Regions from separate parts of the Brevibacillus sp. YAE8 genome, predicted to be linked through region 1. Evidence: riboswitches for the same ligand, from Rfam matches in the RefSeq annotation. Region 1 holds a riboswitch; the other holds the start of a gene.
What was found. Region 1 has a riboswitch for cobalamin ahead of AC27IT_RS19875 (ABC transporter substrate-binding protein). Riboswitches for the same ligand answer to the same signal wherever they lie in the genome.

Region 1 (5,783 bases):
TACTGGACACGATTTTGGCTGGACAGTGGGATCAGTTGTGGGAGGTCATCAAGCATTTGATCCTGCCTGGCGTGGCTTTGGGGACGATTCCGATGGCGATTATCGCCCGGATTACCCGTTCGAGCATGCTGGAAGTCATGCGTGCCGATTACGTGCGGACCGCTCGGGCAAAAGGCTTGGCGCAGTTCTGGGTCGTGTACAAGCACGCGCTGAAAAACGCGATGATTCCCGTGCTGACGGTGATCGGTCTGCAAACGGGCTTGCTTTTGGGCGGAGCGGTGCTGACCGAAACGATTTTTGGCTGGCCAGGAGTCGGCCGCTACATTTTCACAGCGATCGGCAACCGCGACTATCCGGTGATCCAGTCCGGCATTTTGGTGATCGCTACGATTTTCGTCTTGATTAATCTCCTGGTCGACCTTCTGTATGCCTATATCGATCCGCGCATTAAATACCGCTAGGGGAGGGACGAAGAGACATGGCAGAGACACAAGTACAGACGGTATCCCTGAGAGTAAAAGAGGAAGAAGTTGTCTCTCCTTGGCGGGAAGCTTGGAGAGCCTTGCGGAAAAACAAGCTCGCGATGGTGGGGCTGGCGATCATTCTGTTTTTCGTGGCAGTTGCCGTCTTTGCGCCAGTGATTGCTCCGTACCCGTATGACGAGGGGGAGCTGGTGATGAAAAACAAGCCGCCGTCCGAAGAGCATTGGTTTGGAACAGATTACAACGGGCGGGATGTGTTTAGCCGCGTCGTTTATGGTGCGCGCATTTCCTTGTGGGTCGGGACCTTCTCGGTCATCGGCTCCGTCGTGGCAGGCACGATTTTGGGCCTCTTGGCGGGCTTTTACGGCAGATGGATTGATACCGTCATCTCTCGCGTTTTTGACATCATGCTGGCGTTTCCAAGCATTCTTCTGGCGATTGCGATTGTCGCCATTCTGGGGCCATCCTTGCAAAATGCGCTACTGGCCATTGCCATCATCAACATTCCGACCTTTGGGCGTCTGGTGCGCTCGCGCGTGTTGAGCCTGAAGGAAGAGGAGTTCGTCATGGCGGCCCGCGCAATCGGGATGAAAGACTCGCGCATTCTCATGCAGCACATTTTGCCGAACAGCCTGGCGCCGATCATCGTGACGGGGACGATGGGGATTGCGACAGCGATTATCGAAGCGGCAGCGCTCGGCTTCCTCGGGCTTGGTGCCCAACCGCCGGAGCCGGAGTGGGGGAAAATGCTTTCCGATTCTCGCCAGTACATCCAGAAGGCGCCGTGGACAGTCATTTTCCCGGGCTTGTCGATCATGCTGACGGTTCTCGGCTTCAACCTGATCGGGGACGGATTGCGGGATGCGCTTGACCCGCGGATGAAAAACTGATACGCAGCAAAAGGGGCGTAAAGGGACGCAGGCAGTCCTTTTCGCCTCTTTTTTTGTTCAGTTCAGCCATTGGCGGCATAGTTGGTTGAACGTTGCTGCGGCGCGCGTGACGACCTGGTGCTTGACCGACGGCACCATCACCAGTTCCGCTTGCGGAAGCTTTTTTTCCAGTAGCCTGGCATACGGCAACATGTTCGCATCGTCTGCGCCATAGACGAGCAGCATCGGCAGCTTGAGCTGGCTCAACTGATCCGTGCAATTGTAGCGGTGCCCGGCGGCGTACAGGTGGCGGAGGCTCGCTGCATCTGTTTGGCTGCCATGCTCAATCCAGCGGGAGCGAGCAAGCGGGTCGTCGAGATGAGAGGCGGCGATCGACCTGGCAATCAGCGGAGCGGCGTGCAGGCAGGACAGCGATTGGGCGAGCAGAAAACGGCTGTGCAACGAAAAGTCGGTTACTTCGGAAAAGGCGCTGACGAGGATGGCGCCGCGCACGTTTTCGGGAAAGCGGAGGCAGTATTCGAGGACGAGCGAAGCCCCCTGCGAGTACCCCAAAAGCAACGGACGCTCAAGTCCGAGCGACTGGCAAAGCCCGTGAATCACGCTGGCAAGCTCGCGCATGGTCGTAGGTCCAGCCAGCGGGGAGCTGTCGCCATGCCCCGGGAGGTCTGGCACGACGAGTTGGCAAACATCCGCAAGCGGCTCTTGATAGTCGAAGTTGACAGAGCCGATGCACGGGGCGTGAATGCACACGAGTGGCGTGCCGCGCCCTGACAGGTGGCAGGCGATGCGGTGGCTGTCCAGTTGTACGATGGTTGGTTCCATGTTGGTTATTCACCCCTAGCATATGGTGTCCGTTTCAAGAGAGAATTTTCCGTTCCGCTCTTCTTTTTTGGACAGGGAAATGGTATTCTCGAGGAAGAATCTTGTCGAAAGCGAAGGTGACGCAGGTGTATTTGGAGCGCATTTCGAAACTGCACGAATTTTTGACCAAACAAGAGCTCGACGCGGTAGTCATCACCTCTCCCAAGCACGTTTACTATTTGACCGGCTTTTTTACCGATCCGCATGAACGCTTTATGGGTCTGATTATTCCAGCCCAGGGCGAGCCATCCCTGATCGTTCCAGCCCTTGACCGCGAAGCGGCAGCAGCGGCTTCGACTGTTCAGACGATTCACACGCATACGGATATTGAGAATCCTTACGAGCTTCTCAAGCAAGTGTTGCCAGCGAACCTGAAGAAGCTGGGCATCGAAAAAAGCCACATGACCGTAGAGCGTTACGAGGCGCTGGGACAAGTCATCTGTGCAGAGAGCTACGCGGATGTGGAAGAGCCGCTGCGCGAAATGCGCCTGATTAAATCGGCAGACGAAGTGGCTCGTTTGCAAAAGGCTGTCCAACTGATTGAAGATACACTCGGCGAGACGTTGAAAACATTCAAAATCGGCCAGACCGAAATGGAAATCGTCGCGGAGCTGGAATACCAGATGAAGCGTCTGGGAGCGGACGGCCCGTCTTTTTCCACGATGGTTTTGGCGGGGGAAAAATCGGCATTGCCGCACGGAACGCCTGGTTCGCGCAAAGTGCAGGAAGGCGATTTGCTCCTGTTTGACATCGGGGTAGCAGCGGACGGCTACGTTTCCGATATTACCCGTACGTTTGCTGTCGGCCAGATCAGCGAGCAACTGCGCGATATTTACGAAACGGTGCTGGCAGCGAACGAGGCGGCGATTGCCGAAGTTCGTCCAGGGGTGACGTTTGCCCATCTCGACCAGACCGCTCGCGACGTCATTGCCGCAAAAGGCTACGGCGATTACTTCATTCACCGTCTGGGGCACGGCCTCGGCATGGATGTGCACGAATATCCGTCCGTGCATGGGCAAAATCAGGAAACGCTGCGCCCAGGCATGGTGTTCACCATTGAACCAGGGGTGTACTTGCCGGGAGCAGGCGGCGTGCGCATCGAGGACGATGTGCTCGTAACCGAAACAGGCGTAGAAGTGTTGAGCAAGTTCCCGAAAAAACTGACGGTGATCGGATAAGGCTTCAAACTCACAATTTTATATGAATCTGATGGTGCTGCCCGGAATCGTTTGGTTCCGCCAGCTTAATAGGGAAGTCCGGTGAAAATCCGGCGCGGTCCCGCCACTGTAACGAGGAGTGTCCAGCAAAAAAGCCACTGTTTTTCGCGCGACGAAAAATGGGAAGGGCGCTGGGGATGATGATTCGTAAGCCAGGAGACCTGCCATGAGATGATTTACAATCGACCCACGAGGATGGGACAGATGTGGAAGCAGACTAGGAACAGGCGTCATTGGCAACGCCGAATCTATAGGCATGTCTACGTATGTCAAGCACCTCCCGATTGGAAACTGGGGGGTGCTTTTTTCTATGAACATCGCCGTGGCGGTCGAGGCTGTGAAAGGGGTGATGCATTTCCTGTGTTGCCAAACAAGCAGGCTCTCTGTATAGTAAAGGTGTAATTCGTAATCATTACGATTTACATAACGCTTCATTTTCATCATGCCAACAACAAAAGAAGAGGGGTTACCAGATGAGTACAATCCGTAAGAGAAAAAAAGCCTTCCACGGTTTCTGGATGGCAGCGCTGGCAGCGATTATGCTGCTTTTGTCCGCATGCAGCTCGGCAGCACCTGCTACGACCGAATCCACGGTGGCGAATGCTGGCTCGGAGCAAACGGCCCAGCCTGCTGCTGACAACAAGCCCGTCACGATTGTGACCAACGGGATCGAGATGACGTATCCGGAAGCGCCCAAACGCGCTGTGACGATGAACCAGCACGTAACCGAAGTCATGCTCGCGCTGGGGTTGGCTGACAAAATGGTCGGAACCGCGTACCTGGACGATCACATTTTGCCTGAGCTGAAAGCCGACTACGACAAGGTACCAGTCCTGTCTGACAAGTATCCGACCAAAGAGGTGCTTTTGGCCGCAAACCCTGACTTCGTTTACGCAGGCTGGAAAAGCGCATTTGGCGACAAAGGCGTCGGCTCGATGGAGGATCTGGAAAAAATGGGGATCAAATCGTACCTGCAAGAGTCCTCGAACAAGCCGGGTCCGACGATTGACGACGTGTTCGCCGATATTCGAAACATCGGCCGCATTTTCCGCGTAGAAGACAAGGCGAACGAACTGATTGGCAAAATGAAAGCGGAAATCGAGCAAACCACGAGCAAAATCGGCACGGTGGACAAGCCGCTGAACGTGTTCGTGTACGACAGCGGGGAAGATCAGCCGCTGACCGCTGCCAACAACTACATGACTTCTCTGATTAAAGCGGCAGGCGGCAAAAACGTGTTCGACGACATTCAAAAAGGCTGGGCGACCGTAAGCTGGGAAGAAGTCGTGAACCGCAAGCCAGACGTCATCGTCGTGGTCGACTACGGCGACAAGACGATCGAGCAAAAACAAAACTTCCTGTTGTCCAAAAAGGAACTGGCTGACGTGCCAGCGATCCAGAACAAACGTCTGATCGTGCTGCCATTGTCCGCAGCGTCCGAAGGGGTACGCGCACCGATCGCGCTGAAAATTCTCGCGGAAGGTCTGCACCCGGATACATTCAAATAAGAAACGGCTGCTTAGACAAGGAGGGAACGGCCCTGCACAAGATCAAGATGCCCTTCATCATCGTTGCCCTGCTGATCGGGCTTGTCGTCTCGATTACGTTTGCGGTGACACTCGGCTCGGTGGAAATCAAACCAGCGACGGTATGGAAAATTGCCTTGGCGAATCTCCCGCTGGTCAATCAATGGGTGGAAGTGGATTGGTCAAAAGGAGAACAGACCATTATCTGGGACATTCGGTTTCCCCGCGTCCTGCTGGGGGCTGTCGTCGGGGCCGGCCTGTCTGTTGTGGGGGTGGCGATCCAGTCTCTGGTTCGCAACTCCCTCGCAGATCCGTACATATTGGGAGTCTCCTCGGGCGCATCGGCCGGAGCGACGCTGGTCATTTTGTTCGGAGCATTCAGCATGTACGGACAATTCGCGCTTTCTTTCGGTGCTTTCACCGGATCGCTCGTCTCGATCCTGCTTATTTTTACCTTGTCCCGCATCGGCGGGCAAAACTCGACGGTGCGTCTGCTCATGGCCGGCATCGCGATTTCCGCCATCCTGTCTGCGATCACCAGCCTGATTATTTTTTCCGCGCCCAACGAGCACGGCATCCGCTCTGTCCTGTTCTGGATGAGCGGCAGTCTGGCCGGAGGGAAGTGGGAGTATTTGACCATACCGACGCTGATCGTCGTCATCTGTCTGATTGTCCTGTTGACGCAATACCGTTCGCTCAATGCGATGCTGATGGGCGAAGAAGCGGCGGGGACGCTGGGCGTCAATACGGTGCAATTTCGCAAGCTGCTGCTGGTCATTACCGCGCTTTTGACGGGCGTCATCGTCT
Region 2 (5,783 bases), on a different contig from region 1:
ACCGCGAGTTGGGTGTGAGCTTGGAGGAGATCAAGGAAATTGTCAGCTCGCCGACCTTCGACGCCGTCCAGGCACTGCGGGAGCACCGCGCGAAGCTGCTGGACAAACGGGCGCAGCTCGATCGGCTGATCGCCAATGTCGATCTAACCTTAGCGCAAAGAGAGGGGACGAAAACGATGACGGACAAACAAAAATTCGAAGGCTTCAAGCAGCAACTGATTGATGACAATGAGAAGCAGTACGGGCAAGAAATTCGCGCCAAATACGGCGACGAGCAGGTGGACCGTTCCAACCGGAAACTCAAGGAAATGACCGAGGAAGAGTACAACCGGCTTGAGCAGTTGAACGCAGAGTTGCACAAGACGCTGGAAGAGGCGTTTGCCACGGGAGATCCGGGCAGTGAGCTTGCGCAGAAAGCGGCCGACCTGCATCGCCAGTGGCTGACGTTTTACTGGGACAGTTACAGCAAGGAAGCGCACGCCGGGGTGGCGCAAATGTATGTGGACGACCCGCGCTTCACCGCCTACTACGATAAAACCCAGCCGGGACTGGCGGCGTTTCTCCGCGATGCTGTCGTGATTTATACGCAAGCGTAGACAGCCGATAGCGTCGAGAAAAACAAACCGCGCACCGCCCTGAATCAGATCGGAAAGCTTCGATCCGGTTGGGGCGGTGTTTTTTCATGCCTGTTTCATGCCAAGCTGGCCTGGCTCACGCCCCTTGGCTGGAACCGGAATTTTTTCGCTGACGAAAACTTTTGGCCCAAGGGAGTGAGCCAATCCGTCCATCGAGGTCGAGTTTTTTCGCGCTGAACGCGTGTTACCGTGAACAGACAGCGGGCGGGCAGCAGGGAGCCGCCCAACCGCTTTTCTTTTCTGTTTGTTGCGTTATATAATCTGTTCGAGCTGGACCCGGGCGCGAGCTATCTCTCCATGCCGCACAATGACGGTGTTTACGAGTATATAAGCGTCAGCGCCGGACGGTTTGCCTTGAAAATCAAGGAAGAGACGTTTCGCCTCGGCGAAGGGGACGCGATTCGCTTCACGGGCAGCGTCCCCCACGCGTACAGCAATGACGGCGAACAGCAAGCGGTCATCCAGGTCGTGATGTACTACGAAGAGAGATGAGTGGCAATGCTACTCAAGGGAGCGAAAGGAGAATGAGGCAGATGCAACCAGTAAAAGAAAGCGCGCAAAAGGTACAGGCGAAGCTGAAAGAACTCGGGTACGCCAATCAAGTCGTCGAATTGCCGGACAGCACCCGGACGGCGGCGGAAGCGGCGGCCGCGATCGGCTGTGAGGTAGCGCAAATCGCGAAATCAATCATTTTTCGGCTGCCCTCGTCAGACAAGCCGTTGCTCGTGGTCGCCAGTGGCGAAAACCGGGTCGACGAGAAGCAACTGGCAAAGCTGGTCGGAGAAAAGCCGGGCAAAGCCGATGCGGATTTTGTCCGGGAAAAAACGGGCTTTGTGATCGGCGGCGTGGCCCCTGTCGGGCATCGCGAGCCAATCGAGACGTGGATTGACGAAGACTTGTTCCGCTATGAAGTCATTTGGGCGGCGGCAGGGCATCCGAAAGCGGTGTTTCGACTGACTCCCGAGCAACTGGTGCAAATGACGAACGGACAGGTCGCCTGTATCGCTTCGTGCCGCTAGCGGCAAAGGGGTCTATCGCCTCGTTGTAGAATAGATGATAAAGTGGAAATATTCCTAAAACAACGAGGAGGGTATACATGAAAGCTACAGAACCGATTTTCCTGGGGCATCGCATCCATCTGATCGACGGGTTTGATATGGGCTGGGCGCAGCGGACGGGAACGTACGTCATCGCCGAGGACGAGCTGACCCTGGTCGAGACAGGGCCGAGTCCTTCTGTCCCGTACATACGGGAAGGGCTGCGCAGGCTCGGATTTTCCCCGGAGCAAGTGAAGTACATCATCGTGACGCACATTCACCTCGATCACGCGGGGGGAGCGGGACTTTTTTTGCGCGAGTGCCCGCAGGCAAAAATCGTGGTGCATCCAAAAGGAGCGCGCCATCTGGTGGACCCGAGCCGGTTGATCGCGGGCGCCAGAGCGGTGTATCACGACGATTTTGACCGCCTGTTCGACCCGATTGTCGCCGTTCCCGAAGAGCGGATCATCGTGCGCGCCGACCAGGAGACGCTGCAAATTGGCGCCAACTGTGTCCTGGAATTTTGGGACACGCCGGGACATGCCAACCATCATTTCAGCATTTACGACCCGGTCAGCCGCGGCATGTTCACGGGAGATACAGCGGGTGTCTTCTATCCGCAGCTTCAACGGGACGGGATTCACTTCGTCCTGCCGTCCACCTCGCCGAACCAGTTTGACCCGCAGGCGATGCTGCGCTCCGTGGAACGCTTTGAACAGCGCGGGCTTGCGCGAATCTATTTCGGGCATTTCGGCATGACTGACGATGTTGCCGACGTCTATCGGCAGGTGCGCGAGTGGCTTCCTGTCTTTGTCGCGGAAGGGGAGGCGGTCGTAGCCGCCGGACTCGGCGATGGCGAACTGGCGGAGCGGCTGTTCGGGCGTGTACTGGCGCATCTGCAATCGTTCGGGATCGGCGACGGGCATGAGGTGCTGGACGTGCTGCGGCTCGATTTGCAAGTATGTGCGATGGGAATTGTCGACTATTTGCAAAAGCGCAGGAAATAGCGGGAGACGCCAGACAGCGGGTACGAGACGGGCAGCATGGGCTTACGTAGCCGTGGCAGCAGCGAAAAAGCATTCTTTTTTTGGCAAAGGAATGCTATCATGATGGATGAGTCTTAGCAGTTGTAGGCCATTGCAATTGAATACGCGCAAACAGGTGCCTTGGTCCTTGCCAAAGGACGAGGTGAAAAGGGAAGCCGGTGCAAGTCCGGCGCGGTCCCGCCACTGTAAAGCGGCTGTCGCAATAGCTGCCAAGCCAGGAGACCTGCCTGTTTGCCTGATGTGCCTGCGCCTTCGCGGAAAGGTTCGGCCCGTTCAGGACGTTTTTTTGCGTGAGCATGGATGAGCCTGACATGTCGACCCTTTGGTTCCGGTTGGAAGCGAAGGGTTTTTGTTTGCTAAGAATCAACCAGTCGCACAGAAAGGAAGTCATACATATGAAACGCGCATGGAAACTGCTCAGCCCGCTGGTGCTTGCTGCAAGTCTCGTCGGCTGCGGCGGCAACACCCAGACGGCACCTGCTCCGCAGGCAGAAGCACCGCAGACAGCACCACAGGACGCGGCTGCCAAGCAGACCGTCTACCCGCTTACCGTCACAGACGCGACCGGAAAAGAAGTGACCGTGGCAAAAGAGCCGCAACGAATCGTCTCGACTTCCCCGGCAGAGACGGAAATCTTGTTCGCGCTCGGCTTGAACGAGCGGATTGTCGGTGTCTCCGACTTCGACGACTATCCGGCAGAAGCGAGCACGAAGCCAAAAGTGGGCGGAGTCGTCAAGCCGAGCGAAGAAGCGATTCTCGCCCAGTCGCCCGATCTGGTCATCGGCGGAATTTCGATGGAAAAGCCGGTTGCCGACAAGCTGAAATCGCTCGGCATGCCAGTGTACGTCACGCATCCGAAAAAAGTGGATGACATCCTGAACAACATTTTGACGATGGGGGTTATCACCAACCGACAGGAGCAGGCGGAAAAAGTCGTCGCCGCGATGAAGCAGGATATCGCCCGCGTACAGGAAGCCGTCAAAGCGGTGAAGCCGGAAGACAAGAAAAAAGTGTACCTGGAGTTTGCGCCAGGCTGGACCGTGGGCAAAGGGGAGTTCCTCGACGAGTTGGTGACGCTGGCAGGCGGGACGAACATTGCGGCCGACACAGAGGGCTGGAACCCGATCAGCGAGGAAAAGATTTTGAAAAGCGATCCCGACGTCATTTTGTACGCCAAAGGCATTACGGATGACAAGACGGGCACGAAGCTGGAAGAGATCATCGCAAAGCGCAACGGCTGGGATACGATGAAGGCGATCCGCGAGAAGCAAGTGTTCGGAATGGACCAAAACCTGCTGGCGCGCCCAGGCCCGCGCATTACACAAGGTTTGATCGAGGTAGCTAAAGCGATTTATCCTGACCTGGTGAAATAAAAATGAAAAAGCAATGGCTTATATGGGGAGGAGCGAGCAGCCTTGTGCTGCTCGTATCCGTGGTGGTCAGCATTTCGATGGGGGCGGCGTCGCTCCCTCTTTCGCAAGTATGGCTCATCCTCTTGCACCAGCTTCCCGGCATGTCGGAGTGGATTCCGGCGACATGGCCGGAGTCGTCCGAGCAGATCGTGATGAAAGTGCGTTTTCCGCGCGTCGTACTGGCCATTTTGATCGGAGCTTGCCTGTCGCTTGCGGGCGCGGGCTTTCAAGGCGTGCTGCGCAACCCGCTTGCGGACCCGTTCACGATGGGCGTAGCGTCCGGTTCGGCCGTCGGGGCGGCTTTTCTGATCCTGTTCGGCTTGCAGTTCGCTGTTCTTGGAGAGTGGAGCACGCCTGTCGTCGCCTTTTTGACGGGGCTTGTCAGCTTGTGGATTGTGCTTGCCCTCGCCAAGACGCAAGGCAAGCTGCAGACGGAGACGCTGATTTTGTCCGGCGTCGTCATTCAGGCGTTTCTCGGCTCGCTCGTGTCCTTCATGGTGTCGCTGTCGGATCAGACGGTGAACGAGATCGTTTTCTGGCTGATGGGAAGCCTGTCGTTTCGCGGCTGGGCCTTCACGTACGTCCTGGTCCCGTATTTGCTGATCGGCGTGCTCGTGCTGCTTGGCTATGCCCGCTCGTTGAACCTGTTTGCGCTCGGGGAGCGGCAGGCGGCGCATCTCGGAGTCAACGTTGACAAGACGAAGCTCATCATTTTGCTCGTCTCTACGCTACTGACTGCAGCGGCGGTTTCGATTGCGGGCGTCATCGGGTTTGTCGGGCTGGTCGTGCCGCATCTGGTGCGGATGATGGTCGGGCCTGACTACCGCATTTTGCTGCCGATGGCGACCATCTGCGGCGGTGTGTACGTGCTGTGGGCGGATACGCTGGCGCGAATGCTGCTCGTGCCGACAGAAATCCCGCTCGGGGTCGTGACTGCGTTTTTGGGAGCGCCGTTTTTCGCCTATTTGCTGAAGCAAAACAAACGGATCGGAAGGAGGTAGTCGCGTCATGATCGAAGTGCGTGGGCTGCAAAAGTCTTACCAGGATGTGTCCGTCCTGCGCGAGATCGGGTTTACAGTCCAGCGGGGCGAGTTTTTTGGCATCATCGGCCCGAATGGGAGCGGAAAATCAACGCTTTTGAAAATGCTCTCCGGTGTGATTGCCGCTGATGCGGGAGAAATCACGCTCGCGGGCAAACCGGTTGGCCGCTATACGCGCAAGGAGCTGGCGCGGGTTCTCGCCGTACTCGAACAGGAGGGGCTGCCTCCGGTCGGCTTTCGCGTTCGCGAGGTGCTGGAAATGGGGCGCTACCCGTACCAAAACTGGCTGGGCGAGGAACAGACAGACGTCGGGCCGCTCATCGACGAGATCATGCAGCTTTTGGGCCTGACACCGCTTGCCGATCGCACACTGGATCAACTGAGCGGAGGGGAAAAGCAGCGCGTCGCCTTGGGCAAGGCGCTCGTCCAAAAGCCGCAGGTGCTGCTTCTGGACGAACCGACGACTTATCTCGATATCGGCTACCAGATTCAACTGATGGACATTGTGCGCAAGTGGCAAAAGACGACGCAGGTGACCGTGGTCGCGGTGCTCCACGACCTGAATCTCGCTTCGCTCTATTGCGATCGCATCCTGATGCTGCACAAAGGCGAG

Region 2: it holds a riboswitch for cobalamin, as region 1 does, so the genes downstream of both, AC27IT_RS11045 (ABC transporter substrate-binding protein) here and AC27IT_RS19875 (ABC transporter substrate-binding protein) in region 1, are expected to answer to the same signal.

Annotation. Positions count from the first base shown of each region.
Region 1 covers NZ_BAAIYG010000020.1:54,772-60,554, reverse strand. The annotation lists gene AC27IT_RS19895 (ABC transporter permease) at 1-461, shown strand, start outside; gene AC27IT_RS19890 (ABC transporter permease) at 479-1,372, shown strand; gene AC27IT_RS19885 (alpha/beta fold hydrolase) at 1,430-2,194, opposite strand; gene AC27IT_RS19880 (M24 family metallopeptidase) at 2,320-3,411, shown strand; cobalamin riboswitch at 3,427-3,633, shown strand; gene AC27IT_RS19875 (ABC transporter substrate-binding protein) at 3,924-4,958, shown strand; gene AC27IT_RS19870 (FecCD family ABC transporter permease) at 5,006-5,783, shown strand, end outside.
Region 2 covers NZ_BAAIYG010000005.1:288,515-294,297, reverse strand. The annotation lists gene AC27IT_RS11065 (MerR family transcriptional regulator) at 1-596, shown strand, start outside; gene AC27IT_RS11060 (cupin domain-containing protein) at 825-1,127, shown strand; gene AC27IT_RS11055 (YbaK/EbsC family protein) at 1,169-1,654, shown strand; gene AC27IT_RS11050 (MBL fold metallo-hydrolase) at 1,732-2,679, shown strand; cobalamin riboswitch at 2,815-2,963, shown strand; gene AC27IT_RS11045 (ABC transporter substrate-binding protein) at 3,114-4,091, shown strand; gene AC27IT_RS11040 (FecCD family ABC transporter permease) at 4,094-5,131, shown strand; gene AC27IT_RS11035 (ABC transporter ATP-binding protein) at 5,139-5,783, shown strand, end outside.